Regions from separate parts of the Mesorhizobium sp. C399B genome, predicted to be linked through region 3. Evidence: predicted binding sites of a transcription regulator. Region 3 holds the regulator's gene; each other region holds the start of a gene.
What was found. Region 3 encodes PhoB, which activates phosphate uptake and scavenging genes when phosphate is short. Its sites were predicted from a motif close to TGTCATNNANCTGTCAT; they were not measured.
Positions count from the first base shown of each region.

Region 1: the regulator PhoB is predicted to act here: its motif matches at 5,151-5,167, upstream of NLY36_RS26775 (LTA synthase family protein).
Region 2: the regulator PhoB is predicted to act here: its motif matches at 4,500-4,516, upstream of ppk2 (polyphosphate kinase 2).
Region 4: the regulator PhoB is predicted to act here: its motif matches at 2,538-2,554, upstream of NLY36_RS01180 (bifunctional 2',3'-cyclic-nucleotide 2'-phosphodiesterase/3'-nucleotidase).

Region 1 covers NZ_CP100472.1:5,636,942-5,644,007, forward strand. The annotation lists gene NLY36_RS26755 (cyclopropane fatty acid synthase) at 1-1,072, opposite strand, end outside; gene rplI (50S ribosomal protein L9) at 1,258-1,845, opposite strand; gene rpsR (30S ribosomal protein S18) at 2,112-2,360, opposite strand; gene rpsF (30S ribosomal protein S6) at 2,360-2,860, opposite strand; gene NLY36_RS26775 (LTA synthase family protein) at 3,172-5,100, opposite strand; gene fabD (ACP S-malonyltransferase) at 5,378-6,325, shown strand; gene fabG (3-oxoacyl-[acyl-carrier-protein] reductase) at 6,386-7,066, shown strand, end outside.
Region 2 covers NZ_CP100472.1:6,225,508-6,232,573, reverse strand. The annotation lists gene hemB (porphobilinogen synthase) at 1-468, shown strand, start outside; gene NLY36_RS29770 (imm11 family protein) at 471-1,235, opposite strand; gene NLY36_RS29765 (DUF1330 domain-containing protein) at 1,376-1,702, opposite strand; gene NLY36_RS29760 (winged helix-turn-helix transcriptional regulator) at 1,879-2,574, shown strand; gene NLY36_RS29755 (dihydrofolate reductase family protein) at 2,685-3,329, shown strand; gene ppk2 (polyphosphate kinase 2) at 3,519-4,439, opposite strand; gene NLY36_RS29745 (aldo/keto reductase) at 4,683-5,726, shown strand; gene NLY36_RS29740 (glycosyl transferase family 90) at 5,747-6,718, opposite strand; gene NLY36_RS29735 (hypothetical protein) at 6,897-7,055, shown strand.
Region 3 covers NZ_CP100472.1:2,607,100-2,614,165, forward strand. The annotation lists gene NLY36_RS12380 (sugar ABC transporter permease) at 1-1,180, opposite strand, end outside; gene xylF (D-xylose ABC transporter substrate-binding protein) at 1,325-2,365, opposite strand; gene NLY36_RS12390 (ROK family protein) at 2,631-3,866, shown strand; gene phoB (phosphate regulon transcriptional regulator PhoB) at 3,897-4,586, opposite strand; gene phoU (phosphate signaling complex protein PhoU) at 4,603-5,307, opposite strand; gene pstB (phosphate ABC transporter ATP-binding protein PstB) at 5,349-6,173, opposite strand; gene pstA (phosphate ABC transporter permease PstA) at 6,191-7,066, opposite strand, start outside.
Region 4 covers NZ_CP100472.1:227,841-234,906, forward strand. The annotation lists gene NLY36_RS01175 (SAM-dependent methyltransferase) at 1-396, shown strand, start outside; gene NLY36_RS01180 (bifunctional 2',3'-cyclic-nucleotide 2'-phosphodiesterase/3'-nucleotidase) at 457-2,436, opposite strand; gene NLY36_RS01185 (NAD(P)/FAD-dependent oxidoreductase) at 2,578-3,843, opposite strand; gene NLY36_RS01190 (5-formyltetrahydrofolate cyclo-ligase) at 4,025-4,690, shown strand; gene NLY36_RS01195 (hypothetical protein) at 4,746-5,009, opposite strand; partial or broken gene NLY36_RS01200 (Lrp/AsnC ligand binding domain-containing protein) at 5,070-5,252, opposite strand; gene NLY36_RS01205 (hypothetical protein) at 5,427-5,801, shown strand; gene NLY36_RS01210 (Lrp/AsnC family transcriptional regulator) at 5,837-6,310, opposite strand; gene ald (alanine dehydrogenase) at 6,466-7,066, shown strand, end outside.

The DNA.
Region 1 (7,066 bases), 3.0 Mb from region 3:
TCCTGCAGAAGCGCTCGTCATAGATGGCCTTGGCCTTGTCGCGGTTGGCGGCAAAGCGCTGGCCCCAATGCTTCAGCGTATCGGCATAGTGCAGCCGCAGAATCTCGATGTCAGTGACCACAAGCCCCGACTTCTCGATCGCCGGCATCACCTCCGACAGCGAGGGAATGTAGCCGCCCGGAAAAATGTACTTGCGGATAAAGGCGCTGGTCGCCCACGGCACGCCGGAGCGGCCGATCGTGTGCAAGAGCATGACGCCGTCGGGCTTCAACAGCGTCGCCGACTTGTCGAAGAAGGTGCGGAAGTGGTTGACGCCGACATGCTCGAACATGCCGACCGAGACGATGCGGTCGAAGCGTTCGTTGAGCTCGCGGTAGTCCTTGAGGTCGAAATGCACGCGGTCCTGCAAGCCTTGCGCATGCGCCCGGTCGGTGGCGACGCCGTGCTGCTCGGTCGACAGCGTCACGCCTTGCACGTCGACATCGAAAGCCTTGGCGAGATAGAGGCCGAGTCCACCCCAGCCGGAGCCGATATCGAGCACGGTCTGGCCGGCCTTCAGCCTGAGCTTGGCGGCGATATGGCGTTTCTTGGCCATCTGCGCCTCGTCGAGCGTCATGTCCGGCTGTTCGAAGTAGGCGCAGGAATACTGCATGTCGTCGTCGAGGAAGAGCCGGTAGAGGTCACCCGACAAGTCATAGTGGCGCTGCACGTTGCGGCGCGCCCGTGATGCGGTGTTGATCTGCTGCAGGCGGCGAAAGGCGTGGCGCAGACCCTCGATAGCCTTCGACCAGGTGGCGTCGATACCGCCGCTGCCCATGTTCTGGAAGGCGATGCGCATCATACCCAGTACGCCGCCCTCGATGATGTCGAGTTCGCCGTCCATGTAGGCTTCCGGCACCGCCAGCATCGGATCGAAGGTAATGGCGCGCTCGGCATGCGCGGTCTTGATGTGCATGTGAACCGGCTCGCCGCTGCCGTCGCCGAAAACCACTGTCGAGCCCTTCGGCCCGGTGACTTTCAGATTGCCCGTACGTACCAGGCGGTCGAGAACGCGCTTCAACAGAATATTCATCACCAAATGTCCCCTCACGGTCAGACTGGCGGACCAATTCTGCAACAATATATAGGGGTTCGAAAAGTTCCATTTGGCACAAAAATGCCCGGGCGAGAGGCCCGGGCATTGGTCCAGAAAGGCTGGATGACGAGGAAGTGATTGGAGCGCTGCTCCCCTCGCTTCCCGATCAGGCCCGTACGGGATCAGGCGTTGTCTTCTTCGCCGCCTTCGAACTCGGTGTTCGGGTCGAAGAAGTTCTCCGGCCGTGCGTTGTCGTTGATGTCATCGCCATAGATGGCTTCGGCGGTGGTCAGCGTCTCGCCCTTGGCCTGGCGCTCGGCTTCGTCGGCCGTGCGGGCGATGTTGAGGCTGATGGTGACCTCGACTTCCGGATGCAGCGCAATCGCCACATTGGTGACGCCGATAGTCTTGATCGGCTGGTTGAGCTGGATCTGGTTGCGGTTGACCGAGAACCCTTCGGCGGTCAGCAGGTCGGCGATGTCGCGGGTCGACACCGAACCGTAGAGCTGGCCTGTCTCGCCGGCCGAACGTACGGCGATGAAGCTCTTGCCGTCGAGCTTTTCGGCAACCTGGCTGGCTTCCGACTTGCGCTCGAGGTTGCGGGCTTCGAGCTGCGCGCGCTGTCCTTCGAACTTCTTCTTGTTGGCTTCGTTGGCGCGCAGCGCCTTGCCCTCCGGCAAGAGGAAGTTGCGGGCAAAGCCGTCCTTGACCTTGACGGTATCGCCCATCTGGCCGAGGCGGGAAACGCGTTCGAGAAGAATCACTTGCATGGTCTTGTTCCTTCGTCTGGGCACCGACCGCGGGATCGGCGCCGAATTGAATGGAACAGGTCAGGAAGCTCTGAGCGCCTTGGCGCCGGTGTCGCTGTCCTGCCTGTCGCGGCAGTTAGAGGCTTTTCACCTCAACTCGGGATTTCAATGCACGTCGCCAAGAGTGGTCCCGGTTTTGGGACAACGACATGCATCATCAAATTACCCCTGCGGCGCCCGTCGCCGTGGGAGAAGGAAGCAGGCGGCGAACCGCCCGCTCGAAAGTCTTAGCGAACCACGTAGGGCAGCAGGCCGAGGAAGCGGGCGCGCTTGATCGCCTTGGCGAGTTCGCGCTGCTTCTTCTGGCTGACGGCGGTGATGCGCGACGGCACGATCTTGCCGCGCTCGGAAATGTAGCGCTGCAGAAGACGCACGTCCTTGTAGTCGATCTTGGGCGCGTTGGCGCCGGAGAACGGGCAGGTCTTGCGGCGGCGATGGAACGGGCGCCGGGTCGGGATCTGATTGATGTCGACCATTATTCTGCACCTCCTTCAACGCCTTCGCGCGGACGGCGCGGACCACGATCACCACCGGCGTCGCCAAATGAGCGCGGCGGACGATCGCCACGGTCGCCGCGATCACGGTCGCCGAACGAGCGCGGACCACGATCACCACGGTCGCGGTCGCCGAAGCCGCCGCGTTCCGAGCGCTCTTCGCGCTTCTGCATCATGGCCGACGGGCCTTCCTCATGCGCCTCGACCTTGACGGTCAGGAAACGCAGCACGTCCTCGGACAGGCCCATCTGGCGCTCCATCTCGTTGAGCGCTGCCGGCGGGCAGTTGAGGTCCATAAGCGTGTAGTAAGCCTTCCGGTTCTTGTTGACCCGGTAGGTGAGGGACTTCAGTCCCCAGTTCTCGACCCGGCCGACGGACCCGCCATTTGCGGAGATGACGCCCTTGTACTGTTCGACAAGCGCATCGACCTGCTGCTGCGAGAGGTCCTGCCGGGCAAGGAACACATGTTCGTATAGAGCCATAGTGGTTCAGTGCCTTTCTTCGTTTCTCTCCCGGATCCTCGCGGCAAAAGCCTCTGCAACTTCTCTGACCCGCTGATCCCGAAGGGGCGGGGAAGAAAGGAGCATTTCGAGACGGTCGAGAGCGGAGACACGGGAGGCGGAAGCGCTTCTGGCTTCACACGAAGGTTTTGGGTAAAACCTCCGGCCCTCCGTTCAGCCCCCAGCAAGGACCGGCAGATTGCGGGCGTCTATATAGCAATTTGGCTGGAAGGCAAGGGTAACGCATGCTCCGGGCAGCGTCCTGGCGTCGCAGGGTTGGAAAAGACCAGGCATCAACTCGTATGCGGGGTACGACCGTTGATCGTTTCGGGGAAGAATTCCGGAGCCGCCTTACGCTTGCCGAACATCATATCGTATTGCAGCAGGCGGAAATCGTTGATCGCCGGATCGATGTCCTTCTGCCGCGCCCAGTCCGCCGTGGCCTCACCTGACGGTGTCAGAAGCAGATTGCGATCCACGACGCGATAGCGTTCGCGCAGCGCGCCTAAGAAGCCGGTATAGTAGGGGTGCGTGATCCCGGCCGTGGTAAGGATATGGTAGGGCAGGAAGGCCGGGCTCACCGCGCCCATATCCTGCGCCGGACCGGTGCGGTTAGACCAGATGACCAGCGGCGTCTGATGATGCTCCAGTGCCGCCTCCGGCGTCGGTTCCTTGCGCGGCGCGACATTGTCCTTCAGGTAACCGGTTTCGACATAGACGGGGCCGAGCGGCGGCAGATGGTCGCCGAAGAAGGCGATGACCGTCGGCCGCTCGCGCTTCTTCGCCCATTCGATCAATCGTTCGAGGCCACGGTCGGCATCGGCGGAGCCTTCGGCGTAGCTGAGCAGCGATTCCCGCGCCCATGTGCTGATCGGTGCCGCGACCTTGTGGGTCGGATTGTAATAGCGGTACGGCTCGTAGGGACCGTGGTTCTGCAGGCTGACGGCGAAGAAGAACACCGGCCGCTCGCTGGCGTCGGCCTCTGCGATGATCTCGTCGGTCATCGAGGCATCGGAAGCCAGCGGCCCGCGCTTTTCCAGTGGCGGCAGCGTCTCTTCCGAGCGGAAATCGTTGAAGCCGAAATCGGCATAGACGGCGCCCCTGTTCCAGAACCAGTTGGTGCCCGGATGGATGGCGCGCGCCCGGTATCCCTCGCTTTTCAGGAAGGTCGCCAGCGACGGCGTCGGCGTGCGCACATATTGCTGATAGGGGATCGAGCCCGCCGGCAGGAAGGCATTGGAAAAGCCGGTCAGCGCCTCGAATTCGATGTTGGCGGTCATGCCGCCGAATTCCGGCGAGAACATATAGCCGGAACGCAGCGCCCGCACATTGGGGATCGGGTCAGGCGTGATTGTGACGCCGGGCAGCTTGGTCGGATCCCAGAAAGATTCGCTCATCACCACGATGATGTCGGGTTTCTCATCCGGTACCGAGGCCGTCACATCAGGCCTGTCGATCGCGTCGATCGCCTTGTCGGAATAGCCCGCCGGCGCCGAGACATGCGCCATCGGCACGTTGAGCGCGAAGGCCAGCGCAAACCCGTTGGAGGCGTAGTTCTCCTTCTGGTCCCACATGATCGGGATGATCTGCAGCCGGTCGCGGGTCCACGAGAAGGTGGCGTAGTCCATGATCGAGACGAAGAAGGCGAGCAGCGGCACTGCCAGCGTCAGCCGCGCCAGCCGCCCTTTGCGGCTGAGGATCGGAACCTTGCGGCGCCACAACCGCCAGCCATAGATCAGCAGCGACAGGCCGGCGACGATGCCGACCGCCATGGCGAGCGCCGTCCAGGGCCGTTCGCGCACCAGGAGCGGCATCAGTGCCATGATCTGGCGCGAATAAAGAAAATCGGTTGGGTAGAGTGGATCGCCGAGATAATGCGACTTCTGATGCCCGACAAAGGCCAGCGCCAGCGTCAGCGGCGCCACGATCATCAGGCTCTGGTGACTGCGGCCAAGCACGGCGTCCAGTCCCATCAGCACCAATGCAAAGACAATGATGGTGGTCCAGCCCGGCTTGAATGGCTGCAGGAAGAAGTCGACCGTGCCGAAGAAGTCGCCCCGCACGATCCATTCGATGGCGAACACCAGGATGGCGGAGGCAAGCAGCGTGACCATACCGTAGCGGATGACCGGCCATCTGCGCCCCGGCAGGTAGCCGGTGGACGGATCGTCTTCCAAGAACTGTGGCGCGGGTACGGCCGCGCCCTTCCTGATCCTAGCCACGTCTCTTCCCCCGGCCCAAGCAACGCGTATTTCCACTCGCGCCACCGTTCTGTCATAGAACTGTCATGCAAAAGCTAGCGCCTGTGGCGAAAATAAGAAGAGCCAGCAAACGATTCGTGAGCGGTTTTCATCAGGTGTGATCGGCAAAAAGCCTTTGGGAACAGGGACTCGAGGTCAGCTCCGGTTCAAGCGAGAGCCGAAATGCCGCCTTCGGGCTTGACTTGACGGTCCGCCTTGCGTCACAGGCAGGAAAAATCAGCCGCTGGAGAGCGCCCAAATGGCCGTCGCATTCACCTTTCCGGGACAGGGCAGCCAGGCTGTCGGCATGGGCAAGGACCTCGCCGACGCCTTCCCCGAGGCACGCAGGGTGTTCGAGGAAGTCGATGATGCGTTGGGCGAAGAGCTGTCGAAACTGATCTGGGAAGGCCCGGAAGAGGCGCTGACCCTGACTGCCAATGCCCAGCCGGCGCTGATGGCGGTCTCGCTGGCGGGAATCCGCTCGCTGGAAGCGCGCGGCTTTTCGCTGAAGGACAAGGTTGCCTACGTTGCCGGTCATTCGCTCGGCGAATATTCCGCCCTTGCCGCGGCCGGTTTCGTTTCGGTCGCCGATGCTGCCCGGCTGCTGCGCATCCGCGGCAACGCCATGCAGGCGGCGGTGCCGGCCGGCGAGGGCGCCATGGCGGCGATCATCGGACTGGAACAGCCCGACGTCGAAGCCGCTTGCACCGAGGCCGCAACGGGATCCGGCCAGGTCTGCCAGATCGCCAACGACAATGGCGGCGGCCAGCTGGTGATCTCCGGCGCCAGGGCGGCGGTGGAACTCGCCGCGAAACTGTGCACCGAAAAGGGCGCCAAGCGGGCGCTGATGCTGCAGGTCTCCGCACCCTTCCATTCGGCGCTGATGGCGCCGGCGGCCGATGTCATGCGCGAGGCGCTGGCCGGGGTGACCAAGAATGCACCGGTGGTGCCCGTCGTCTCCAACGTCACTGTAGTCCCGACCAGCGACCCCGACGAGATCGCGCGCCGCCTGGTCGAGCAGATCACCGGCCGCGTGCGCTGGCGCGAAACGGTGGAGTGGTTCGGCGCCAATGGCGTCGCCACGCTGTTTGAGATCGGCGCCGGCAAGGTGCTTTCCGGCCTGGCGCGGCGGATCAGCCGCGACATCGCCACATCGGCCGTCGGCACGCCGGCCGATGTCGAGGCGGCGCTGGCCGCGCTTGCATAATCCACTGGCGATTCAACCCCTCCCGTGGGAAGGGTGTTCTCTTAAGATCAGGAGACGAAAATGTTCGAACTGACCGGCCGCAAGGCGCTCGTCACCGGCGCATCGGGCGGCATTGGCGAGGCGATTGCCCGGGTGCTGCATGCGCAAGGCGCCATTGTCGGCTTGCACGGCACCCGCGTCGAGAAACTGGAGACCCTGGCCGGCGAACTCGGCGACCGGGTAAAGCTGTTCCCGGCCAATCTTGCCGACCGTGACGAGGTCAAGGCGCTTGGCCAGAAGGCCGAAGCCGAACTCGAAGGCGTCGACATACTGGTCAACAATGCCGGCATCACCAAGGACGGCCTGTTCGTGCGCATGGCGGACGCGGATTGGGACAGCGTGCTGGAGGTGAACCTCACCGCCGTGTTCCGGCTGACCCGCGAGCTGACCCATCCGATGATGCGCCGCCGCCATGGCCGCATCATCAACATCACCTCGGTGGTCGGCGTCACCGGCAATCCTGGCCAGACCAATTATTGCGCCTCCAAGGCCGGCATGATCGGCTTTTCCAAGTCGCTGGCGCAGGAGATCGCCACCCGCAACATCACCGTCAACTGCGTCGCCCCGGGCTTTATCGAATCGGCCATGACCGACAAGCTCAACGACAAGCAGAAAGACGCGATAATGGCCGCGATCCCGACGCGCCGCATGGGCACGAGTGTTGAAGTGGCGTCGGCCGTCGCCTATCTCGCCTCCAACGAG
Region 2 (7,066 bases), 2.9 Mb from region 3:
CGCATCGGCGCCATCCGCGACGCACTCGACGCCAATGGTTTTCAGGATGTGGCGATCATGTCCTATGCGACGAAATTCGCCTCCGCCTTCTACGGCCCCTACCGCGAGGCGGTCGGCACCGCCGGCCTGCTCAAGGGCGACAAGAAGACCTACTATCTCGACCACGCCAATTCCGACGAAGCGGTGCGCGAGGCCGAGCAGGATATCGCCGAGGGCGCCGACATGCTGATGGTCAAGCCCGGCCTGCCCTATCTCGACATCATCCGCCGGCTGAAGGACGAGTTCCAGATGCCGACCTTCGCCTACCAGGTGTCAGGCGAATATTCGATGATCAAGGCGGCGGCCGCCAATGGCTGGATCGACGGCGAAAAGGCAATGCTGGAGAGCCTGCTCGCCTTCAAGCGCGCCGGCTGCGACGGCATCCTGACTTACTTCGCGCCGGAAGTGGCGCAAATGCTGAAGGGATAAATTCACTCCAGCACATAACTCTCTTTGACATTTCTTGTTTCGAAGTCCAGCCGACCACGCCCGCAAACCGACATGTCTTGGAACAAGTCGGGCTTCTTGATGCCTGCTTCGACACAGGCTTCTCTCAATTTGGCGGTGCATATGACGATGCCCATGTTCTTCTGTTTGAAGATATGCGCATCGCCAACAATCTCCTCCTTGAAATAGAAGCACGCGCCTCCGGCGCGGTCGTAGTGGACGCCTCCATTCTCGCCGATCAAAAGCCTAAACTTCGACGATTCGAGATCAACGGCATCAATCTTGCGAACGATGTCGCAAAGGTAGTGCTTTGGTTCGATCGGCTTTCCGCTCAAATAGAATACGTCGCAGTCGTTAAACACGACCCCATCGGGGTCGACTGACTGCAGAACTTCCTTCAGGCGCTCGGATACAAGCCAGTAACAATGAAAATCTTCTAAGTCTTTTGGTGGCCTGCAATAGGCTGTCGCTTCAGGCCGTAGCCTGGGCGTCTCCGGGTACTCAGGAAAGCCGTATCCCCCAAACTCCGTCGGCCCGAGCAGTATGCGGGGTGGCGGCACCAAAGCTTGGGCGTTTTCCAGCTGAAGACAATGGGACCCGCCGCGATATGTCGGTCCGATCTGGAAGAATTTTCCATGTTTCTTGAATTTCGCCTCTTTGCGGAAAACCCGCTCTGGGACTTGAGCTGGCCTATTCTGCGGGCGGTTCCGGTTGGCAAACAGTTTTGCAATGAGTGAAATAATGGTCACGTGCGCGCCTGCTCAGTTTACCGACTTTCGAGTTCAAGACTAAATCGCGTGAGAGTACCCGTCCACCTGCTTCGCGCCGGAAGTGGCGCAGCTGCTGAAGGGTTAGCCGGAACCTGGATGCTCCGGGTTCCGGCTTTTCCTCACGCCTTTGGCAAATAAGGAATCGTTCCGGCGAGATCGGTATCGTCGATCAGTTGGAAGCGGCTGTCGCTGCCCTTCTGACGCTCCGCCACAAACGGAGCGTATTGCGGATCGTTGGTGAAGGCCTCGGCTGCCTTTGCCGACGGAAACGCCATGATGGCGATCAGGCTGGTGTCGAGCGGCTTGCCCTCCAGCGTCTTCACATTGCCGCTGCGGGCGAGATACTTGCCGCCATGCTTGTGGACGAGGTCATGCACCGAAGCGGCATAGGCCGGCACCCATTTGTCGTCCTTCACCTTGATGTCTGCGATCACGTAAGCGGTCATTGTCCAACTCCTCATGGATCGGCACCGGACTGCCCGGTGACGTGACCGCTGCCTCGCATGGCAGCGCCGGACCGCTCCAGTCACAGAACTGTACCGGGGGTGCCAGTACAGCTTCTGTACTGGCTGAACTCAGGTTTTCTGAATAAGGTCCGGCAACATCTTTTGGAGCTCACCACATGACACAAGCCGGTTACAAGCAATTCTGCCCGCTCTCCATGGCCGCCGAGCTGCTCTGCACACGCTGGACCATGGTGCTGCTGCGCGAACTGGTGGCGGGATCGACCCGCTTCAACGATTTGCGCCGTGGCGTGCCGAAAATGTCGCCAACCCTTCTGTCGCAACGGCTCAAGGACCTCGAGGCCGGCGGCATCGTCGAGCGGACCGAGATCGCGACCGAGAAGGGCGTGTTCGAATACCGGCTGACCGAGGCGGGCCGGGATTTGCGCCCGGTTGTCGAGGCGATGGGGTTTTGGGGCCAGAAATGGGTCGAGGCCAGGCTGTCGCTCAAAAACCTCGATCCGTCGCTGCTGATGTGGGACATGCGGCGCAATCTGAACCCCAGTCCGCTGCCGGACGGGCGCACCGTGATACAATTCCTGTACCATGACCTGCCGGCGTCAAAACGATCGTGGTGGCTGATCGTCGAAAAGCAGGGCGAGGTCGATCTTTGCTGGTACGATCCGGGCTTCGACGTCGATCTCTACGTCTCGACCGATCTGTGCACCATGACCTCGATCTGGATGGGGCTGACGACAGTTCACAAGGAACGCGACAAGATCAGCCTGACCGGCGATCTCGACGTCGCCGGCAAGATGCAGATCTGGCTTGGGCTCAGCCCGTTTGCGGTGATGCCGAAGCGCGTGGCGGCTTGAGGTCCCTGCGCATTCCACAGATCGGCTTGCCTCTAAAAATACTAGTTGCAAAATGCAATCAGTTTGAATACTGATTGCAAATCACAACTGGTCACCGAAAGGGAGTCTCCATGTCCAAACTTCGCGTCAATGCCTTCACCTTGTCGCTCGACGGTTTCGGCGCCGGTCCTGACCAGGACCTGCAAAATCCGCTCGGCGTTGGTGGCGAATACCTGCACAAATGGATGACCGGCACCCGCACCTTCCACGAGATGGTCGGCAAGGATGGCGGCAGCACCGATGTGGACGACCGGTTCACCATCCGCAGCTTCGACAATGTCGGCGCCTGGATCCTCGGCCGCAACATGTTCGGCCCAATCCGCGGCGAATGGCCAGACGAGAGCTGGAAAGGCTGGTGGGGCGACAACCCGCCCTATCATGTGCCGACCTTCGTGCTGACCCACTACAAGCGCGACTCCATTGTGATGGAAGGCGGCACCATTTTCCACTTCGTTACCGGCGGCATCCACGCCGCGCTCGAACAAGCAAAGGCCGCGGCCGGCGGCAAGGATATCCGCGTCGGCGGCGGCGTTTCCACCATCCGGCAATATCTGCAAGAGAAGCTCATCGACGAGTTGCATCTGGCGGTGTCGCCGGTGTTGCTCGGGAGGGGCGAGAGCCTGTTTGCCGGGCTGGATATGCTGAAGCTGGGTTACCAGTGCACCGAGCAGGTGGCCACGGCGCTCGCCACGCATGTGACGATCAAGCGGGTATAGTGGCGAAGTAACAGGCGCAGGCTTCTTTCTCCCCGTTTTGCGGGGAGAAATGCCCGGCAGGCAATGAGGGGCAGCGCTGCTTTTGGAGGTTAGCAGCGTCCGACGGCTGTGAATTCGTCGATGCCGGCGCTGCCCCTCATCCGCCCTTCAGGCACCTTCTCCCCGTGAAACGGGGAGAAGGAAAAGTGCTCAATACTTCTCCGGCACGTAAAGCTCGCGCGGCAGGACCTGGCGCTCGTACTCCGGGTTGAACACCCGCTCGGGCAGCGTGATTTCTTCGTGCGGCACGTCCTCATAGGGCAGTTGTTTGAGGAGATGGTCGATGCAGTTCAGCCGCGCCCGCTTCTTGTCGTTGCCTTCGACGATGTACCACGGTGCCTCTGGGATGTTGGTGCGGGCAAACGTCTCTTCCTTGGCCTTGGTGTACTGCTCCCAGCGCACGCGCGACTGCAGGTCCATCGGCGACAGCTTCCACTGCTTCATCGGATCGTGGATGCGCATCATGAAGCGCATCTGCTGTTCCTCGTCGGTGATCGAGAACCAGTATTTGACCAGCGTGACGCCGGAGCGGACCAGCATGCGCTCGAACTCCGGCACGTCGCGGAAGAACTCTTCGACCTGATCGGGTTCGGCAAAGCCCATCACCCGCTCGACGCCGGAGCGGTTGTACCAGGAGCGGTCGAACAGCACGATCTCGCCGCCGGCCGGCAGATGCGGCACGTAGCGCTGGAAATACCATTGTGATTTTTCGCGCTCGGTCGGCGCCGGCAGCGCCACGACGCGGCAGATGCGCGGGTTAAGGCGCTGGGTAATGCGCTTTATGACGCCGCCCTTGCCGGCGGAATCGCGTCCTTCGAAAACCACCACCAGCTTCTTTTTGTGGTAGGCGACCCAGGACTGCAGCTTGATCAGTTCCGACTGCAAGCCGATCAGGTCGCGGAAATACTGCATGCGGTCGATCGACGGCGGATGCGCGTTCTTGTAGATCTTGGCGATCTCCAGCGACAGCGCCGGCTCCGACATTTCAAGCTCATAGTCCTCGTCGAGCGTGTCGGCGAGTTCGGCTTCCAGCCAATCCCTGGCCGGAGAATTCTGCTTCAACTCGGTCATTTCCACTGCTCCGCTTGCCGGCTGACATGAAACCCTGAGCCGACTCGATATAGGCCGCCAATGACGGTTTTATTGCAAGCCGCCGGCCAGCCGGTCATCACTGCAAACCAGCGAGCATTGCCGATCCATCGCCCTGGGATGGCGACAAGCCGCTCAAATTGTCCTACAAACGGCGGACCCGTTCGGGCTTCCCCGCCCTTTCCTGCTAAAACCGCCTCCCCACCAAAACTACGAGGATCTGACATGGAATACCGCACGCTTGGCCGTTCCGGCTTGAAAGTTTCGGCGCTGACCTTGGGAACCATGACCTTCGGCGGCAGCGGGCCGTTCGCTGCCGTCGGCAATTCCGATCTCGCGGAGGCCTCGCGCATCATCGACACTTGCATAGATGCCGGCATCAATCTCATCGACACCGCCAATGTCTATTCGAACGGATTGTCGGAAGAGATCATCGGCGAGGCGCTCGGCGGCAAGCGCAAGAACGACGTGCTGATCGCCTCCAAGGCGCGCATGCGGATCGGCAAGGGCCCCAATGACGAAGGCCTGTCGCGCCATCATCTGATCCGCGAATGCGAGAAGAGCCTGAAGCGCCTACGGACCGATGTCATCGACATCTATTTCCTGCACGAATGGGACGGCGCGACACCGCTCGAGGAAACCATCTCCGCGCTCGACACGCTGGTTGCCCAGGGCAAAATCCGCTATGTCGGCTGCTCCAACTATTCCGGCTGGCAGGTCATGAAGGCGCTGGGCATCAGCGACAGCCAGCACCAGCCGCGCTTCGTCACCCAGCAGATCCACTACACGCTGGAAGCACGCGAGGCCGAGTATGAGCTCTTGCCGATCTCGGTCGACCAGGGCCTTGGCGTGCTGGTGTGGAGCCCGCTCGCCGGCGGCCTCCTGTCGGGAAAATACCGCCGCGACAGCCCGACGGCGCGCCAGATCGGCGGCTGGTCGGAACCGCCGATCCGCGACGAAGACCGTCTGTGGCGGATCGTCGATGTGCTGGTCGACATCGGCGCGGCACGCGGCGTTTCGGCGGCCCAGGTGGCGCTGACCTGGCTGCTCGGCCGGCCGGCCGTCAGTTCGCTGGTGATCGGCGCACGCAATGAGTCCCAGTTGAAAGACAATCTCGCCGCGGCAAGCCTGACGCTGTCCTTTGATGAACGCCAGCGTCTCGATGCCGTCAGCCGGCCGCCGGTGCTCTATCCCTACTGGCACCAGCAGTTTACGGCGAAGGACCGCTTCGGCCCGGCCGATCTGGTTACGGACCGCAGCGTCATCTGACTTAAGGGCGCCGGAAGCCGCTAGCCCGCGATAAACCGCCAGACCTGCGGATCGGGCTCGATCTGGCCGCTGAGCACGAAATATTTGTAGAGCACGAGCAGGCAGATCGCCTGCTCGGCCCGCTCGTCGGCGAATTTGCGACAATAGGCGTTGGCCGCCGCAACGATGCGCTGGGCCTCGGCCGGATGCTGCTCGAGATGATGCACCCGCTCGGCCAGATCGCTGAAGTCGGGCGCCAGCGGCACATAATGGACATCGGGCTCGAGTTGCCCCTCGGCGAACCAGGTCTCGTAAGTCGGCGGCGGCATCAGGCAGAGCGAGTTCGAGCTCATGATCCATTTCAGATTGGTCGCGACATCATTGCCTTCGAGCGAGATGATGTAGCGGTAGCGGCGCTGCTGATCGATGCTGAGATAGGGCTTGCGGTATTCCGCAGGTGCTGTCGCCCTCGGCGTGCCGACATCGCAGAACGGCAGATTGCGGGCTGCATCCAGCAACAAGGTGCGGATGGGATTGTTGAGTTCGCCGCGCCAAACGACGAGCGGATGCTTGTCGGCGAAGGCGACATCGTCGGCCGGCATGTAGAAATGACGGAACTTGTTCAGCTTGAACAGGACGCCGTTGCCGTTGTCGCCCGCTATCGGCCGGTCCTTGACGATCGACGGCATCTTCGGCACTTCGATGACGTCGCCGAATTCCAGGTCGATGCGCAGATCTGGGTGGAAATAACGGGTGAACTCCTTCAGATCGTAATAGTACATGCTGCGGTCCGACGGCAGCCGGCTGACCGGCACGGCCTCGGGGCTGGGGCTAAAAGGCTCCCGCAGCGTGTTGTAGTAATTGAGCCGCTGGCGGACCGATGCGTCGGAAAGCCTGGCCTGATCGAGCAGCCGGCCGAGCCGGCGCCGGAAAAGAACCGGCGGCGCGATGTCGCGCATGGCGTTGCGCGCATAGTAGATCAGCTTCTGTGCGTTTCTTTGAAGCGTGGCCATCGGTCGTTTTGATTCGAAATCGGTCGGCGGCGGCTCCAGCAACTGTCCCGCAGCCTTTTCTAAACCATTGTGTTCGCCATCACGCAAGTCCAGAACCGCTGGCATCTGCCCTCGCGGCGCTGTTGTGTTTGCCGGCCAATGCTTCTAGGCAGGATCAGGCACAGCGAAAGGAAACGATATGGCTCGACCACCGAATTACGGTCAGGAACGCAAAGAGCGCGACCGGCAGAAGGCCGCCAAGAAGGCGGAGAAGCTCGCCGCCAAGGTCGCGGCCAAGGAGCGCGCCGAGCCTGAGAACGAGGCAAGTTCCAAAACCGACACCGAGACAGAAAAATAGGCAAGACAGGA
Region 3 (7,066 bases):
GCATGGCGCCCATCACCGTTCCGGCGCCGCCCGCGAGCGACGTGCCGCCGATGACAGCGGCCGCGATCACCAAAAGCTCGTCCAGTGTGCCCAGCGCATTGGTTGACGCATTGAGACGGGCCGACGAGATCGCCGCGCTGATTGCAGCCAGCACACCCATGATCATGAACACCTTCATGGTCACCCAGCGCGTGTTGATGCCGGCGAGTTCCGCTGCCTCCGGATTGCCCCCGATGGCGAAGACATAGCGGCCGAAACGCGTGCGCTTGGTGATGAACGTCATGATGATGCCGACAATCACCGCCATCAGCACCGGTATGGCGATGCCATGCGCGATGAACAGCCCGCCTTCGGGAACGGTGATGCCGTTCTGCTGTGCGTACTGGCGCACGATGCCGATCGGCCATGGATAGGAATTGGCGATCCACACGGCGCCGAGGATGGCCGCGCAAGTGACCACGCCAAGCAGGGTCTCGGCCCAGACGGGGCGCAGTGGAAAGCTGAAGCGCTTGCGCTGTGAGCGACCGTTGAGCAGCGCGAAGGCGACCGCCGCGCAGGCGACGATGCCGACGATCCAGCTGGCAGCGGCGCCAATCGAGCCGCGTGGTCCGCCGCCCATCAGCTGGAAGGTGGCGTCGAGTGGCGCGACCGTGCGCCCGCTGGTGATGAGCCATGCCATGCCACGCCAGACCAGCAGGCCACCAAGCGTCACGATGAAGGCCGGAACCTGCATATAGGCGATGATGAAGCCCTGGAACGCGCCGATCAGCAGACCAAGCACCACGCCGGCGGCAAGCGCGACGACCCAGAGCCAGGGGTTTCCAAGCTGGAAGCCGATGACGCGAATCAGGAATTCGGCCTGTGCCACGCCCATGATCATGCCGATCACGCCTTCGACGGAGCCCACCGAAAGGTCGATGTTGCGCATGACGATGACCAGTACCATGCCGGTCGCCATGATCGCGACCGAGGACGTCTGCACCGACAGGTTCCAAAGATTGCGCGGCGTCAGGAAAAGCCCGCCCGACAGGATATGTATGCCGACCCAGATGACCAGCAGCGCGCCGACCATGCCGAGCATGCGCGTGTCGAGCTCGGTCGCTTTCAGGAACCGGGCGACCGCGCCGAGTTCAGACGCTCGTGCCGTATCGGCCTGCGGATTTGAGGTCGTGTCGGTCATGATGTCCTCCAGCGGCTTGCCGTCTGGCGCGGATGCCGGACCACAGCCTAGAAGTTTGCCGCCGATGGCGGAAACACACAATTCTCGTAGAGAAAACGCCGCGGCTTGACAGCCGCGGCGCCTCATTTCTTCAAGTCGTCGAGATCAGTTGCAAGCCGCGACGCTGCCGGCGGCGACGCCTGTGCAGACTTCGTCCTTCTTGATCCAGCCGGCGTCGATGACGACGTTGAGGTTGTCCTTGGTGATCGCGACGGGGGTCAGGAACAGCGACTTGACGGTGTTGCCGCCAGGCGTGGTGAAGTCCTTGGCGCCGGCAATGTCGCCCGTCTTCTTGCCATCGGCAAGCTGCGAGGCGATCTCGGCGGCGTTCTTGCCGAGTTCGCGCGCGTCTTTCCACACCGACACCGTCTGCGTGCCGAGCGCGATGCGGTTCAGGGCGGCATGGTCGCCGTCCTGGCCCGAGACCGGAACCGTTCCGGCAAGGCCCTGCGCCGTCAGCGCGGCGACAACGCCGCCGGCGGTGCCGTCATTGGCCGCAACCACGGCATCGACCTTGTTGTCATTGGCGGTCAGGAACTGTTCCATGTTCTTCTGGGCGTTGGCCGGCAGCCAGCCATCGGTATAGGCCTCGCCGACATTCTTGATCTTGCCCGAGTCGATGGCTTCCTTGAGCACTTCCATCGAGCCCGAGAACAGGAAATCGGCATTCGGATCCGAGCCCGAGCCCTTGATGAAGACATAGTTGCCTTCGGGCTTCGCCTTGAACACTTCGCGGGCCTGCATGCGGCCGACTTCCTTGTTGTCGAAGGTCAGGTAGAAGACGTCCTTGTTCTCGATCAGGCGATCATAGCCGACGACCGGAATGCCTTCGTCCAGCGCCTTCTGCACCGCCGGGCCGATGGCCGAGGCGTCCTGCGCCAGGATGATCAGCGAGTTGGCGCCCTGCGAGATCAGGCTTTCGACGTCGGTCAGCTGCTTGCCGGGATTGGACTGCGCGTCGGCCGAAATGTACTTGTCGCCGGCGGCTTCGATCGCCGTTTTCATCGCCGCCTCGTCGGTCTTCCAGCGCTCTTCCTGGAAGTTCGACCACGACACGCCGATGACCTTGTCCTTCGCCTGCGCGACCGACATCAGCGCCAGCGACATGGCGACACCCGCCAGCATGGCGGCTGCAAATCTGTTCATCATAATCCTCCCTGCGCCGCGTGCGGCGCGACAAAACTGGCCCGAGGGCCGGCACACAGAGGCGCTATTTTTTCGAGCCTCGAAAAAATACTGGTTCAATGATAACGCGCTGTCAACATCGATTCTGATGGATTCTGATGGCCGTGCCGAATTTTTTCGAGGTCCGCAATAAACAATGACAGGGCTGCCGGCGTCTGCCAATATTTGGCTGGTGCCGTCGAACGCCTTCACTATCATGAGGCGCGAGGAGGCCGGGAGGAAACAAATGTCGGTTGGAATCCGCCACGACGATCTGCGCCGTCGCAACCGTGCGATGGTGATTTCAGCCGTGCGCCGGGCCGGCCAGCCGTCGCGGACCGAGATTGCGGCGACCACCGGCCTCAGCCACTCGACCATATCGGCAATCTCGTCTGATCTGATTCAAGAAGGCATCCTGATTGAAGGCAAACCTGGCGAGACCGGCGCACTGAAACGCGGCCGGCCGCAGGTGGGCCTTGGTCTCAACCCGGAAGCGGCGGCGGTGATGACCGTCGTGCTGTCGCTCAATTTCCTGTCCGTCACCGTCATCGACTATGCCGGCCACGTCGTCGCCGAGGAACAGCGCCGGCTGGACACGCTGACCAAGCCGCGCGACGAGCTGATTGGCGAATGCGTAGCAATCGTCCGGCGGCGGCTTGAGGATCCCGACCTCGATGTCCAGAGCATCGCCCGCATTGCCATGGGCATCCAGGGCATCACCGATTCGCAGGCGCGCGCCATGCTGTGGTCGCCGATCACGCCACTGACCGACATTGCCTTCGCCGACATGTTGGAAGCGGAATTCGGCATTCCTGCCACCATGGAGAACGATTGCAACATGATGGCGGTGGCGCTGCAATGGCGCCAGCCCGAGCGCTACCGCGACAATTTTATCGCCATCCTCTTATCGCACGGCATCGGCATGGGCCTGGTGCTGAAAGGCGAACTGTTCACCGGCACCCATTCCTCGGGCGGCGAGTTCGGCCACATGATCCACCGTCCGGGCGGCGCGCTCTGCCGCTGCGGGCGGCGCGGCTGCGTGGAAGCCTATGCCGGAAACTACGCCATCTGGCGCAGCGCCAAAATGATGGGCGAGGATGCCGAGCCGGTCGATATCAGCGACGCTGATATGCGCGCACTCGCCGCGCGCGCCCGCGAAACCGACGGCCCGGAGCGCGAAGCCTATCGCAAGGCCGGCGAGGCGCTCGGCTTCGGCCTCGGCAGCCTGTTTGCGCTGATCGATCCGGCACCCGTCGCCATGGTCGGCGTCAGCGCCGCCGCCTTCGACCTGATCGAGCCGGCATTGCGCGAAGCGATCGCCCAGACCGCCGGCGGCCAGCACTCGAAATCGATCTCCTTCGACACCGAGCCCAACGAGCTGCCGCTGATCCGCGAAGGCTGTGCCATGCGCGCGCTCGGCTTCGTCGATCAGGAGATTTTCGCGCCGGGCATTCAGGCCAAATCCGGCAAGCATGTCGCCTGAATGGCCGGCAACGGCGCGACGCGCAGCATCCTAGTCTTCCCTGATCGCGTAGCCGGCGCCGCGAATGGTACGGATGACATCCGGCATGCGGCCGTTGTTGACCGCTTTGCGTAAGCGCCCGACATGGACGTCGACGGTTCGCTCGTCGATATAGATCGTCTCGCCCCAGACATTGTCGAGCAGTTGGCTGCGCGAGAACACGCGGCCGGGATGGCGCATCATGAATTCGAGCAGCCGGAACTCGGTCGGTCCGAGCCTGATCTCGCTCTTCTTGCGGTAGACACGGTGCGACTCGCGGTCGAGCACGATGTCGCCGACCTTGAGCACGCTGGACAGCACTTCCGGCTTGGCCCGGCGCAGCAGCGCCTTCACGCGCGCCATGAACTCCGGCGTCGAGAATGGCTTGACCAGATAGTCGTCGGCGCCGGTGGACAGGCCGCGCACGCGATCGCTTTCCTCACCGCGCGCGGTCAGCATGATGATCGGCAGCCGCTCGGTTTCGGGCCGCACTCTAAGCCGCCGGCAGAGCTCGATGCCGGAGACAGCCGGCACCATCCAGTCGAGCACCAGGAGATCGGGCACGTTTTCCTGCAGGCGGATCTCGGCCTCGTCCCCGCGTGTCACCACCTCGACCTGATAGCCTTCGGATTCGAGGTTGTAGCGGAGGAGCACGCCTAGCGGCTCCTCGTCCTCCACGACCATGATGCGTGGCGCGATCATAGGCAGTTCACCCTCATCAGGCCGGCGTGGCCATCGCCGTCTCGTCCTGCTTCGGACGATTGGCGGGCAATTGCTGGCCGGTCAGCACATAATACGCATTTTCGGCGATGTTGGTGACATGATCGCCGATGCGCTCAAGATTCTTGGCGCAGAACAAGAGATGCGTGCAGGCGGTGATGTTGCGAGGGTCTTCCATCATGTAGGTCAAAAGCTCACGAAACACGGACGTGTATTTGACGTCGATGCGCTCGTCGTCATTCCTGAGTTTTGCAAGAGCTGCCGCATCGGTGGCGGCATATTCCTCGACGACGCCTTGCACCTGGATCAGCACCAGTTGCGCCATGGCATCGATGGAGTGCGAGAGGTCGCGCGGCGTGACGCTCAAGCCCACGGTGCCGACGCGTTTGGCGATGTTCTTGGCGAGATCGCCGATGCGCTCGAGGTCGCCCGCCATGCGGATCGAGCCGACCACGGCGCGCAGATCGTTGGCCATCGGCTGGCGCTTGGCGATCAGCGTGATGGCGCGGTCGTCCAGTTCGCGCTGGCGCGCATCCATGATGGCGTCGTCGGAAACGACACGCTGTGCCAGCGCATTGTCCGAATTGAGCAGCGCCCTGGTCGAGCCGCTGACCATCGAGCCTGCCAGATCGCCCATGTCGCGGATCAGCTTGCTGATCTGCCCGAGCTCTTCATCGAAGGAGGCGACGGTATGTTCACCCATGATCTTGGTCCTCGTGCCTGAAAATTCACCCGCCGGACGGCTCAGCCGAAGCGGCCGGTAATGTAGTCCTGGGTGCGCTTGTCGTCGGGGTTGGTGAACATCTTGTCGGTGGCGCCCTCCTCGACGAGATAGCCGAGATGGAACATCGCCGTGCGCTGCGAGACGCGCGCCGCCTGCTGCATCGAATGGGTGACGATGACGATCGTGTAGTTCTGGCGCAGTTCGTCGATCAGCTCCTCGACACGGGCGGTGGCGATCGGATCGAGCGCCGAGCAGGGCTCGTCCATCAGGATCACCTCCGGCGACACGGCGATGGCGCGCGCGATGCACAGGCGCTGCTGCTGGCCGCCGGACAGGCCGGTGCCGGGCTCCTGCAGGCGGTCCTTGACCTCGTTCCAGATCGCAGCCTTCTTCAGGCTCTGCTCGACGATCTGGTCCATGTCGGACTTGCGCTTGGCCAGCCCATGGATGCGCGGGCCGTAGGCGACGTTCTCGTAGATCGACTTCGGGAACGGGTTGGGTTTCTGGAACACCATGCCGACGCGGGCGCGCAGTTCGACGACATCGATGTTCTTGTCGTAGATGTCGTCTTCATCGAGCGTGATCTTGCCGGTCACCCGCGCCGAATCGATGGTGTCGTTCATGCGGTTGAGGCAGCGCAGGAAGGTCGACTTGCCGCAGCCGGACGGGCCGATCAGCGCCGTCACCTGGTTCTGGCGGACGTCGAGATTGACGTCGAACAACGCCTGCTTCTCGCCATAGAACACGCCGACCTTGTCGCCGCGCATCTTGATGACTTCGTTCGACTTGGCGTTCATTTTGTCGCCCACTGCATTCTCAAGGGACTGTTCGGTCATGATGTTCATACCAAATTGCCTTTTTTCTACCAGCGCCGCTCGAACCGGCGCCGGAGCACGATCGCGGTGATGTTCATGGCCATGAGGAAGACGAGCAGGATGATGATGGCGCCGGACATGCGCTCGACAAAAGCGCGCTCAGCCTCGTTTGCCCACATATAGATCTGAACCGGCAGCGCGGTCGCCGGATCGAAAGGCGTCGTCGGATAATCGGCGACGAAAGCGACCATGCCGATCAAGAGCAGCGGTGCTGTCTCGCCGAGCGCACGCGCCAGGCCGATGATGGTGCCGGTAAGGATGCCTGGGGCGGCAAGCGGCAGGATGTGATGGAACACCATCTGCATCTTGGAGGCGCCGAGACCTAGGGCCGCCGAGCGGATAGACGGCGGCACCGCGGCGAGGGCGGCGCGCGTGGCGATGATTATGGTCGGCAATGTCATCAAGGTCAGCACCAGGCCGCCGACGAAGGAAGCCGAGCGCGGCATGCCGAGGAAGTTGATGAACACGGCAAGGCCAAGCAGACCGAAGACGATCGACGGCACCGCCGCGAGATTGTTGATGTTGACTTCGATCAGGTCCGTAAAGCGGTTCTTCTTGGCGAACTCCTCCAGATAGATGGAGGCGGCGACGCCGATCGGCAGCGCCAGCAACAGCACGATCACCATCATGTAGAACGAGCCGATGATCGCCACGCCCATGCCCGACGTTTCGGGCCGGCTGGAGGCGCCATAGGTGAACAGGCCGGTGTTGAAATGCTCGGCCATCACGCCGTCGGCTTTAAGCTTGTTCATCCAGTCGATCTGCTGGTTGGACACCTTGCGGCGCGCTTCATCGACGCCGAGGTCGATCTGGCCCTTGAAGGCCGAGTCGAGGTTCGCGGCAGCCAGGATGTCGACGTCACG
Region 4 (7,066 bases), 2.4 Mb from region 3:
GTATTTTTCGGCAAGATGAAGGCGTGCTTGAGGCCCGGCGGCACCGCCGGCCTGCAGATCATCACCATCAACGAGGCCGCCTACGACACCTATCGGGCGAGGCCGGATTTCATCCAGCGCTATGTCTTCCCAGGCGGCATGCTGCCGACGCCGTCGATCCTGAAGACGCTGGGCAGCGACCATGGCCTTGCCCATCTGCGCGAGCGCGTCTTTCCGGACGACTATGCCCGCACGCTTGCCGAATGGCGCAACCGCTTCTGGGCGTCGTGGGAAAAGATCGTCCCGCTCGGCTTCGACGACCGCTTCAAGAAGCTTTGGGAATTTTATCTCCACTATTGCGAAGCCGGCTTTAGAGCCAGCTACATCGACGTGCGCCAAGTGGTCTACAAAGCCTGATCCGAAGCGTGATTGAGCGGGCGTATGCCCGCTCGTTTTCCCTGTTAGCTGCACGTTGCCTCAAAGCAGGATGCGATACTTCGCAAACCCGGATTCGCCCTCGCCGGCCGGCTCGATCTTGAGCGATTTCACCCCAGATATGAAATCCTTCGCTTTGGGGCCGGTCTCGAACACGACGCTGGTGCCGGGCAGCGGCGTGAACGACCAATTGTCGTCGGCCGAGGGGTTGATCGTGCCTTCGCTGACGACGTAGCGCACGATCACGTCGCGGTTGGTGTCCGGCGCCTCGTAGATGATCTTCGAGGCATTGATGTCGGGGAAATTGCCGCCACCGCCGGCGCGGTAATTGTTGGTGGCGACGACGAATTTCGCTGCCGGATCAATCGGCTTGCCGTCGAAGCTGAGGCCGACGATGCGGTTCGAGCCGGCATTGGCGACGCCACCCTTGGCATCGTATTTCGGCAGCTGCGACAGGTCTATTCCGTAGCTGACGCCATCGATCACATCGAAATTGTAGGACGGGAATTCGGTGTCGATGAGCGCCTGGTCGGCTTTGCCCGGCTCGATCTTCCTGAAAATGCCGGCCGACATTTCCAGCCATTCCTTCACTTGCGCGCCGGTGATTTCGACGGCACGAACCGTGTTCGGATAGAGATAGAGGTCGGCGACGTTCTTGATGGCGATGTCGCCCACCGGCACGTCGGTATAGTAGTCGGCGCCGTTGCGCCCGCCGGCCTTGAAGGGCGCCGCCGCCGACAGCAGCGGCACGTCCTTCCACTGCGTGCTTTTTAATATGTCCTTGAGGTACCAGCTCTGCGCCTGGTTGACGATCTGCACCGACGGATCGTCGGCGACCAGCGCGAAATAGGAATAGAGCGGCGCCGAGGTCTTGCCGACCGGTCGGCGGACATAGGCAAGTGTCGCCTCATGGTCCGCCTTCAGCGCATCGACGACGCGCTGGTCGTCCGCCACCGTCGGCTTGTTTGCCTTGTCGACGCGCTCGTAGATCGGCCTTGCCTCAGATGTGGCCGAGGCTACGCGCCATTTCGATCCGTCCCGTTCCAGAAGCAGATCGATCAGTCCCATATGCGAGCCCCAGAAACCGCCCATCACGGCGGGCTTGCCCTGCAGCGTGCCTTTCTCGGTGTCGACGCCATCGAGCGCCTGAAAATCCTTCTTGCCGGGGAAGACCAAATGCTGATGGCCGGTGAACACCGCATCGATGCCTTCGACGCCGGCGACGAAGAAGGAGGCGTTCTCCATGCCGTCGCCCTGCTTGATATCGATGCCGGAATGCGAGAGCGCGATGACGATGTCGGCGCCCTCCTCCTTGATCTGCGGCACCCATGCCCTGGCCGCCTCGACGATGTCGCGCGTCCTGACATTGCCTTCCAGGTTCTTCAGGTCCCAGACCATGATCTGCGGCGGCACGAAGCCGATGATGCCGATCTTGATCGGCTGCTCGACGCCCGACCCGTCCTTGATCTTCTTGTCGAGGATGACATAGGGCTTGAGGTAGAGCTTGTCGTCGCGCGGGTTGGCGGCAAGCTCGGTGCCGCGGATCAGATTGGCGCAGACGAAGGGGAAATTGGCTCCGGCCAGCACCTTGTCGAGGAACGACAGGCCGTAATTGAACTCGTGATTGCCGAGCGTCGAGCATTCATAGCCCAGCAGGTTCATGCCCTTCATGATCGGATGCAGATCGCCTTCCTTGAGGCCCTTCTCATAGGCGATGTAATCGCCCATCGGATTGCCCTGCAAAAGATCGCCATTGTCGATCAGCATCGCATTGGTGGCTTCCTTGCGCACCGCCGCGATCAGTGAGGCCGTCCGCGACAGGCCCATCGTGTCGTTGGCTTTATCGGCGTAGTAGTCGTAAGGCAGCACATTCACATGGATGTCGGTGGTCTCCATGATCCTCAGATGCGCCTGGTTGGCCTGCGCGCGGGCGGAAAACGGATGCAGCATGATCAGCGCCCCGCTGGCGGCCGCACCGGCAAGAAAACTACGGCGGGAGACGGGGTTGAGCAAATGTGACATTGGTTTTCCTTCCCAGCGACGTGACAAGATCCCAGCCCCGGGCGGAAGCTTCGCGCCGAAAACCGGCCATGTCCATCGGGAAGTCAGTCGATCAGCAAAAGGTGACGGCTGGATGAATATCCTTGGCCGCGGTTGAGAACCTCAGCCCTTGTTATCATCGCCCTGGGTGATCAGTCGCGCGCTCCGCTGGCCGGTGAAATAGATCCATAGCCAGCTAAGCGACACCGACAGCCGGTTGCGGAAGCCGATCAGGAAGTAGATATGCGCCACGCCCCACAGCCACCAGGCAAGCCATCCCGTGAGCTTGATCCGGCCGAAATCGATCGCGGCTGCCCACTTGCCGATCGTCGCCAGGTCGCCGGCATGTTTGTAGCGGAAAGGGCGCGGCGCGCCATCGCCGGCCAGCCGCGCCCTGATCGTCGCGGCGACGTGCTTGCCCTCCTGCTTGGCGGAAGGCGCCACGCCTGGCACCGGCTTGCCGTCCGGCCGCAAGACATGCGCGGTGTCGCCGATGACGAAGATTTCAGGACTGTTCGGCACGGTCAGATCGGGCTCGACCATTACCCTGCCCGCCCGGTCCACCGGCGCTCCCAGCCACTCTCCAGCGGGCGAAGCCGCTACGCCGGCGGCCCACAGGATGGTTCGCGCCGGCAGATGCGTATCGCCAAAGACGACGCCTTCGGCATCGAGGCGCGTGACGGCGCGGCCAAGCTCGACCGTGACGCCCCGCCGCTCCAGCGCCTTGCGCGCATAGTCGGACAGCTTTGGCGCGAAATTGGCGAGGATCCTGTCTCCGGCCTCGACCAGCACCACACGCGCCTCACGCGTGTCGATGTTGCGGAATTCGCCGCGCAGCGTTTCGTGCGCGAGTTCGACAATGGTGCCGGCAAGCTCCACGCCGGTCGGGCCGCCGCCGACGATGACCAGTGTCAGCAGTGCCTGGCGCTTGGCCGGATCGGTCTCGCGCTCGGCCTGCTCGAAGGCGAGCAGGATGCGCCGGCGAATGGTGGTTGCGTCTTCAAGCGTCTTCAGCCCAGGCGCGAAAGGCTCCCATTCGTCGTGGCCGAAATAAGCATGACGCGCGCCGGTGGCGAGCACCAGCGTGTCGTAGGGAACAGAACTGCCGTCCTCAAGCAGCACGCGTTTGCCTGGACGGTCGACGCCGGTGACGTTGCCGAGCAGGGTCGTCACGTCCTCGCGCTTGCGCAGCAGATGACGGATCGGCCAGGCAACTTCCGAGGTCGCCAGCGAGGTGGTCGCCACCTGGTAGAGCAGCGGCTGGAAAAGGTGATGGTTGCGCTTGTCGATCATGGTGATGCGCACGGGTGCGCCGGCCAGCGCCCGGGTGAGTTCGAGACCGCCGAACCCTGCGCCGACGACAACGACATGATGGCTGGTTTCACTCATCGCATTCACCCCTGTTTGTCTCTCTTTATCTAGTGATTTTTGTGCACCGCAACAATGTCGCGGCGCGCTAGACTGCCGCGCGTAAGGCTGCCCAGGACTCGTCGCCGGATGTCGCGAATGCCTATGTCGGCAAGCCTGGACGGGTATAGCTTTGCAGGGGCTGGAACCACGGGAGTGAAGCATGGCCAACGACGATGACAAAGATCGCAAAGGGCGGGCGCAATATTCTTCTCCGCCTTGCTTCATGCACGAACTCGATCCGGAATTTCGCGCGCCATTGACCGACTGGACCGATGTGCGCCGTTGGCGCAAGGCCGAGCGCGAGCGTCTGATCGCGGCACGGTTGGCGGTTTCCGCCGATGCGCGGGTGGCGATGTCGCGGGCTATCGCCGAAGGGCTCGACGCGGCAATCGGCGACATTGCCGGCCGCATGGTCAGCCTCTATTGGCCGTTTCGCGGCGAGCCGGACCTGCGGCCGTGGATGGCGTCGATCAACCAGCGCGGCGGCCGCACGGCACTGCCAGTCGTCATCGAGAAGGGCCAGCCGCTGATCTTCCGCGCTTATGTACCCGGCGACCGGCTGGAAAAAGGCGTCTGGAACATCCCTATCCCCGCCGAAGGCGACCCGGTGCTGCCCGACATCGTCATCTCGCCGATCGTCGGCATCGACCCGCAAAACTACCGCCTGGGCTATGGCGGTGGCTTCTTCGACCGCACGCTGGCTGCCATGCCGTTCAAGCCATTGGTCATCGGCGTCGGCTACGAACTGCAGCGCATCCCCACCATCTACCCGCAGCCGCACGACATCCCGATGGACCAACTGGTGACCGAGGTATTAAAAGCCTAGCGTGATGAGATTCAGAGACCCTCCGTGTGATCGCACATATTCATAAATATCACGCTTAGAAAAGATCGCCGTTGGTGTCATTCCCAGGCAACTGAGGAATATCCGCCTTACCGGCATCTTTATACTCGGCCAACAAACGAATGCGGCGATACACACTGAACAGAATTTTCAGCAAGACAAGCGGATCTCCGGTGCGCGCGTGTAGCGCACCTGCAGACGGAAGCTCAATCAATCGGGCCATGTCATTGGCATTGTCGGCGATTATCTTCACCTCTTCAGCGGCTTTTCTAGTATCCACTTTATTTGATTTTACGCACAATTCCGTGCACTCCGCTACTCAGTTCCTAAGCCTCTCCGCTTCTTCTCCATCGCCGCGCGATCAACAATCGCGCAAGGCAAAGGACGAACTGATCTTCATCACGTGCGGCATAACAGACAGCCACTTCTTGTGGATGCGTTGATAGCCCACGAGGTGCTTCGCCGCGATGCGCAGGATGTAGTCGTATTCACCCGACATCAGGTGGCAGGACAGCACATTTGGGCAGCACTTTATCGCCGCATCGAGGCCGGTTGACCGCCGTGTAGCAACACAAATGTTACGTGACAAAAATCCGACGTGGTCGATAAATACTCTTTAAGGGAACCATGCTGCAGCGAACCGCTTCGACATGCGCTTCGGGCGGATCCAACAGTGTCGAGCCGCTCTTGAATTGGCTGCTTCGCAACGGGTGGCGAGATGATCGGACGAACCATAGCAATTACCCTCGCAATTGCGTTTTCCCTTTCGCCTTTGCATGCGCAACCACGGCATCGTTTGCCGAGCGGCTACAAATGGGGCCGCTGCCTGCTTGTTGTTGGCGGTCAGACCCGCATATCCGGAAGGTGCTCTTATCAACTCGAGCAGGGCGGCGATTTCAATATCCAGGGACCGAAGCAAGTTTTTGCAGGGATCGACTATCCTGATCCGCATAGTGGCGCTGGTGAAATGTCTAAAGATTACTGGGCGGATGTCTACAAGGACGGTGATGTCTGGGCGGGCTATGCAAACTCCGACATTCGCGCCACCCACGGTGATGAACGCTGGGAAGAACTTCGCCGCGAAGGCGCATGATATATCGGGAAGGACGTCCGAGTATGTTTGTGGCGTTAAGCCAGTTCCGGCTTCATTCCCATGGCGGTCCGATCGACGATCTCGCGCAGGGCAAAGGATGAGTTGATCTTGGTCACATGCGGCATCGCCGACAGCCACTCCTTGTGGATGCGCTCATAGTCGACCAGATCCTTGGCGGCGATGCGCAGGATATAGTCGTATTCGCCCGACATCAGGTGGCACGACAGCACATTGGGGCAGCGCTTGATCGCCGCCTCGAAATCCGACAGCGTCTTTTCGAACTGTCCCGACAGCGATATGTGCACGATCGCCGTCATCTGGTGGCCGAGCGCGGCATTCGAAAGCCGGGCGTGATAGCCGCGGATGGTGCCGGATTTCTCCAGATTGTCGAGCCGGCGCGAACAGGCCGACTGCGACAGGCCGACCCTTTCGGCGAGCGCCGCATTGGGTATGCGGCCATCCTTCTGCAGTGCCTCGAGAATGGCGATATCGATCCTGTCGAGCGGCATTTACAGTGATTCCTGCGAAAATTCTGCAATTTCGCGCAACGATTATCGAAACGCGTGACCCCGCGCAAGCGCATTCGCAAACACCTGCGCAACGATTCGTGGTTCACTCGGTTGATACAGGGAACGAGCCCGAAGGGCCGGATCAGGAGAAGACTATGCGCGTCGGTTGCCCCAAGGAAATCAAGAACCACGAATACCGCGTCGGCCTGACGCCGGGCTCTGTCCGCGAATATGTTGCGCATGGCCATGAAGTGCTGGTCGAAAGCGGCGCCGGCGCCGGCATCGGCGCCGATGACAATGCCTATCGCGCCGCCGGCGCCACCATCGCCAAGACCGCCGCCGACGTGTTCGCCAAGTCGGACATGATCGTCAAGGTCAAGGAGCCGCAGCCCAACGAATGGGCGCAGTTGCGCGACGGCCAGATCCTCTACACCTATCTGCACCTGGCCCCGGATCCGGAGCAGACCAAGGGCCTGCTCGCGTCCGGCGTCACCGCAATCGCCTATGAGACCGTAACCGACGACCGCGGCGGCCTGCCGCTCCTGGCGCCGATGTCGGAAGTTGCCGGCCGCCTGTCGATCCAGGCCGGCGCGACCGCGCTGCAGAAGGCCAATGGTGGCCGCGGCGTGCTGCTCGGCGGCGTGCCCGGCGTACTGCCCGGCAAGGTCACCGTGCTCGGCGGCGGCGTCGTCGGCCTGCATGCCGCCCGCATGGCCGTCGGCCTCGGCGCCGACGTCACCATCATCGACCGCTCGA